Regions from separate parts of the Clostridium lamae genome, predicted to be linked through region 1. Evidence: a T-box and tRNA genes for the amino acid it is inferred to sense, from the RefSeq annotation. Region 1 holds a T-box; the other holds one or more tRNA genes.
What was found. A T-box is a leader RNA that pairs with one kind of tRNA and senses whether it is charged. The one in region 1 lies ahead of metG (methionine--tRNA ligase), so its partner is inferred to be a tRNA-Met.

Region 1 (3,210 bases):
TGGAAAAAATAATAGGCATAGAAATACTGCAAGAGCAGTCTTAATAGTTCTTAGTCCAATTTTGGGAAAAGTAAAATTCATATTATGTCTCCTCATTTCTAGTTAGTTTTCTCAACAGTATTTTTAGTCTTTGGTGGATTTATATACTTGTTAATTAATATTGCAACTATTACACCAAAGGCAGTTTCAATTGTCCTATGCACTGCATACATCAAAGGGTCAGTAGAGTTATGAGAAATTAAAATTGCCATTAATGTAATAGAAGATATCGAACAAGCTGAAGGCTTTTTGATTAAATTACATATATATATTATTAATGAAACTCCAGTGGCAACTATTAGTGGTAAAAACTTTTCTAAGTTTAGACTATTAACTGCATATAGAAGGATTAATGATATTATACCTCCTAGTAATGTTCCTATAAGTCTATTTATTCCGATTTTCAAGGAATTTTCTACGGTGCTTTGGACGCAAATTACAGCTGCTATTGCAGCAAAAAGAGAATTTGGCCAAAGTATAAGGCATATTAAAACAGAAAGAGCTGTTTTGATATTTCTGGACCCTATATGAGGAATTTCAAAATTTTCCACAGTATCAACTCCAATCTTTTTTTTATTATTATAGCACATAAAATATATGGCTTTACAAAATATATAAATCATGGATTTATAAAAAAGTATATAAATTTTATTGCATAAATAGAAATAATTAGTATAGAATTATAATAAAATAATAAGTTTAGTATAATAATTGTACAGAAAGAAGGATAATATGCATTTTTGGATTTACATATTAATTTCGGAATTAATCCCATTAGGTCTATTTATTATAGGTGGGCTATATGAATCAAACTCTACTAGATATGAGGAGATGAAATTTGGATATAAGAATCAATATTCAATTAAAGATAAATTTTCATGGGAATATTCAAATAAACTTGCAGCAAAAATTTTTGGCTCAATAGGAAGTTTATTATTTATAGTTAATGCTATAATATTATTTATTTTTGGAGTAGGTACATTTACGTTTGTTTTATTATTTAGTTTATTTATGGTGATTTTATCTAGAATGATGGTAGATAAAATTATAAAAAAGAAGTTTGATAATAAATGATAGTTTAAAAGTAATTGACAGTAAAATTAATATAGAATATCATAATAATAATGATTTAAATGCTATGAAGAGAAGAGTAGTAAAGGAAAGAGTGTCTAAAGAGAGCTAGATTAGGTGAAAGCTAGCGGCATAAAGCTTTATGAAGATGGTCTTGGAGCATATTCTCTGAGCTAGTAAGTTAGGGGAATACGGTAGCAACCGTTATATTGCAAGGTGATAAAATGTCACCTGTTGAGATATTTATTGCGAAATAAATATGAATTAGAGTGGTAACACGTATAATGCGTCTCTATGTAGGTTTTAATATACCTATATAGGGATTTTTTTATATAAATGAAACGATTATTATTTAGGAGGAAAATGGTATGTGTAAAAAGACATATTATATTACTACACCAATTTATTACCCATCAACTAAACTTCATATTGGTAATACTTATACTACTGTAGCAGCTGATGCTTTAGCTAGATATAAGAGATTAACAGGATATGATGTAATGTTTTTAACGGGAACAGATGAGCATGGACAAAAAATACAAAGGATTGCTGAAGAAAAAGGAATAACACCTAAAGCTCATGTAGATGAAATAGTATCAGGAATTAAGGATTTATGGAAGATAATGAACATAAGCTATGATAAATTCATAAGAACTACTGATGATTATCATATCAAAGCTGTTCAAGATATATTTAAGAAGCTTTATGATAAGGGAGATATCTACAAATCTTCTTATGAAGGTTTATACTGTACACCTTGTGAATCTTTCTGGACAGAAACTCAATTAGTTAATGGAAATTGTCCAGACTGTGGAAGACCAGTAGAAAAGTCAAAGGAAGAAGCTTATTTCTTTAAGATGAGTAACTATGCTGATAGATTAATGGAGTATATTGAAGCTCATCCAGATTTTATTCAACCAGAATCAAGAAAGAATGAAATGGTTAATAACTTCTTAAAACCAGGCTTACAAGATCTTTGTGTTTCAAGAACAAGCTTTAATTGGGGAGTTCCAGTTACCTTTGATGAAGGGCATGTTGTTTATGTTTGGATAGATGCACTTTCTAACTATATAACAGCTTTAGGATATGGAAGCGATAATAAAGAACTTTATGAAAAGTATTGGCCAGCAGATGTTCACTTAATTGGTAAGGATATATTAAGATTCCATACTATTTATTGGCCAATAATGTTAATGGCTTTAGATTTACCATTACCTAAGCAAGTATTCGGACATGGATGGTTACTTGTTGATGGAGGAAAAATGTCTAAATCTAAAGGTAATGTTGTTGATCCAGTAACTTTAGTCGAAAACTTTGGAGTAGATGCAGTTAGATACTATCTATTAAGAGAAATACCATTTGGAGCAGATGGATTATTCAATAATGAAATATTTATAAAGAAGATAAATTCTGATCTATGTAATGACTTAGGAAACTTATTATCTAGAACTGTAGCTATGATAGAAAAGTATTTTGATGGAGTAATTCCAAATAATAATGTCAAAGAAGCGATAGATGATGAATTAATAAGCTTAGCTTTAGGAACTCCAAAGAAAGTAAATGATGCAATAGAGCACTTAAGAATACCAGAAGCTTTAGAGCATATATTTGATTTAATAGGAAGAGCAAATAAATATATAGATGAAACTACACCTTGGATATTAGCTAAGGATGAAGAAAAGAAAGAAAGACTTGGAACAGTTTTATATAACTTAGTAGAAAGTTTAAGATTTGCTTCAGTATTATTATCTGCTTTCTTACCAGAAACAAGCAAGAAGATAAACGAGCAAATAAATGCAGCTAATATAACTTTTGAATCATTAAATAACTTTGATGGAACAATAGTTGGAACTAAGGTTCAAAAGGGAGAAGCATTATTCCCAAGAATAGATGTAGATAAGAAATTAGCTGAATTAGAAGCTTTAAGAGAAGCTCAATTAGCAGCTAATCAAAAAGAAGAAAAGAGAGAAATAACTCCAATCAAAGAAGAAATAACTATAGAAGACTTCGAAAAAATAGACTTAAGAGTAGTAAAAGTATTAGCTTGTGAGCCAATAAAGAAAGCTAAGAAATTATTAAAATTAAAAGTAGATTTAAACG
Region 2 (3,210 bases), on a different contig from region 1:
AGTCAATCATTCCTTGCAGTTTCTTAATTTCAATTTCTTTTCTTGTACTTCCTGCAGTAGTATAAATTAAATATTCTAAGGTTCTTATATCCTCTCTATTATATAAAAGATGGCATTCTGTCTTTTCTCCATCCCTACCACCCCTACCTATTTCTTGATAATAGCTTTCAAGATTTTTACAAAGAGTGAAATGTATTATGTATCTTACATTTGATTTATCTATTCCCATTCCAAAGGCATTAGTGGCTATCATTACATTATAATTGTCTTTTAAAAACTCATCTTGATAATAATTTTTTTCATCATCCTTAAGCCCACCATGATATTTTGCTATAGATAATCCTCTTTCTTTTAAATAATAATATAGTGCATCTACTTCTTTTCTGGTAGAACAATATATTATTCCACATTCTTCTTCATGATCTCTTATATAATCCTTAACAAACTCCGCCTTATCTTCTTCCTTATGAACAGAAATAGCTAAATTCTCTCTATCAAAACTTCCTAAGTATGTATAAGGTTTAATTAGCCCAAGTAAATCTAGGATATCCTTCCTAACTTCTTTTGTTGCTGTTGCTGTAAATGCTGTAACAACTGGTCTAACATTTAAGCTATTTACAAAGGGTAATATATATCTATAACTTTTTCTAAAATCATGTCCCCACATTGAGACGCAATGAGCCTCATCTACAGCTACTTGACTTATCCAAAGTTTTCTAAGCATTTTATTAAAATATTCACTTTCTAATCTTTCAGGCGCTATATATAGAAGCTTTATCTTTCCTTCATAACAAAGATTTAATATCTCTTTAATTTCATCTAAGCTTTGAGTACTATTTATATAGGCAGCACTTATTCCAATATCATTGATAGAATCTACTTGATCCTTCATTAAGGATATTAAAGGAGAAATAACTAAAGTTATTCCATTAAAAATTAAAGCAGGAATCTGATAACACAAAGATTTTCCACCTCCTGTAGGCATTATGCCAAAGGTATCTAATCCTCTTAAAATATTCCTTATAATCTCGCTTTGACCTTCCTTAAAGGAGTTATATCCATAATATTTTTGTAATATTTCAATTGCCTTATTTAAAATGTTAATCACTCCTTTCTTCTTAAGATTTTACCATATTTTTTATATACTAAACTACTAATGATATAATTATAATAAATATTTTTTATTATAATTTCTGGAATTAAATATCTTAAAAGAATATAACAAAAGGCAGTAAATATTTCTTTATATTTACTGCCTAAATATATACAATACTATAAGTTAACATTTACAATATTATTCATTCAATATCTTTATAAGCTTTTTACTTTCTTCGTTAGTTAACCCAAGTTTTTTTGTTACTTGTAATAATTTTTTATACAGTTCCTCTTCTTGGATTAAACCTCTTAAATAATTGCTTATATCATTATTTATTTCTAATACTATTTGAAGGACTTCTATTCTATCTTCATTATTTAACTTATTACTCTCCATTAATCTATATAATATATATCCACAAACAGAACATAATTCAACGTAATCAATAATATTATTATCAGATATAGTACTTAACATATATTCAATTTCTACAGATGAATATTTGTTATACATTTCATTACTTATATTAAAGTGAACCGATGCATTTATAAACTCATCCTTAAGATTACTACTTAATTTTTTATTTAAGTAATCTAAAATTATACTGTATATCATAGTGTCCATCTATGTCCCCCCTACTTTAATCCTCTAATTATAATTTATCACATTATCCATAATTTTGAAATCGTTTTTTCTTATTATTTTAAAAATTCAAATAATTTATCATTAATTACTTTACTTTGATATATAATAGATATATAATATTTATCATAGAAGAATATTTTAATATCGCGGGATGGAGCAGTTGGTAGCTCGTCGGGCTCATAACCCGAAGGTCGTAGGTTCAAGTCCTTCTCCCGCAACCATATTGTGTAATCAAAAATAATATTGCAATAAAATCTCAGTATCCACAAGGTTTACTGGGATTTTTTCAACTAATTTTTTAATAAACTAATAAAAAAATTATTATAAAAATAGAAAGATGTGGTGATATAATGTTCGAAAATAATCAAGAGCGTTATGTAGTTTTTGATGTTGAAACTCCAAATCGAAACAACAATAGAATTAGTGCAATAGGTATCACTATAATTGAAAATGGCAGTATTACTGATGCCTTTTACTCTTTAGTTAATCCAGATACTACATTTAATAAATTTAATATTAAACTTACAGGGATTTCTCCTGATATGGTAAAAGATAAGCCAAACTTTCCAGAACTTTGGCCTACTATTAAACCCTTAATGGATGATGGAATATTAGTAGCTCATAATGCTACTTTTGATATGTCTGTTCTTTATAATTGCTTAAAACACTATTGTATAAATTGGAAACCAAATGTGGACTATCTTTGTACTTATAAGATTGCTCGTAAGGTATTTAATAATCTTCCAAACAAAAAACTTAATACTATTTGTGATTATCTAAATATAAATTTAGATCACCATAATGCTAGCAGCGATAGTCTAGCTTGTGCTGAAATATTGCTCTATTATATGAAACAAAATTTAAATCTTAATTTATTTACAAAAAACTATACTCTCCCCCACTATAAGGATTCCTTATTTGGTAAGGTTAGTTGTCCTTATTGCTTTCATCGTTACAACAAAAATTTTAATGCTCGCTGTCCAATGTGTGATGGTATAGATTTCAAAAATATTTCCTTAATTACAATTATCAATGCAGTTGAAAAATATCATGAAGAAACACGACAAGAATTTGACATAGTAATGAGTAACTTTTTAACTGAACTAGATGGTTGGCAACATTACGAAACTGTAGATGTTACAGAAACAGTTTATGATGGAATTGAATATACTTTTCACATTTCATACAAAAATAATCTTCAAGAAGAACGTACTTATCTTGAAACCTCAAGAATATGCCAAAAATTATTAGAACTAGAATCTGGTTCCTTAGGTCTTAGTAATGCTATAGATTCAATTCAAAATGATCTTAATAATGTTATACAAGAAGTTTCTCATATATTTAATCCAAAAGTAGAAACAATAGAATCAGATTGGCAATCTCAAGTTATTAAAGTAGCTGAAAATTTCTGTGAGTCCTATAGTTATTCTAGACTTAAACTAATAGAGTATCTTGAGGATAGGAACTTT

Region 2: it encodes a tRNA-Met, which carries the amino acid that the T-box ahead of metG (methionine--tRNA ligase) is inferred to sense. The anticodon was not compared.

What each region holds. Positions count from the first base shown of each region.
Region 1 is NZ_JASCQJ010000006.1:46,310-49,519, forward strand. Features, by position in the region: gene QK892_RS04955 (FUSC family protein) at 1-81, opposite strand, end outside; gene QK892_RS04960 (FUSC family protein) at 99-590, opposite strand; gene QK892_RS04965 (SdpI family protein) at 772-1,113, shown strand; T-box leader at 1,169-1,407, shown strand; gene metG (methionine--tRNA ligase) at 1,479-3,210, shown strand, end outside.
Region 2 is NZ_JASCQJ010000034.1:3,039-6,248, reverse strand. Features, by position in the region: gene recQ (DNA helicase RecQ) at 1-1,105, opposite strand, end outside; gene QK892_RS13915 (hypothetical protein) at 1,295-1,720, opposite strand; tRNA gene QK892_RS13910 (tRNA-Met) at 1,887-1,962, shown strand; gene QK892_RS13905 (exonuclease domain-containing protein) at 2,092-3,210, shown strand, end outside.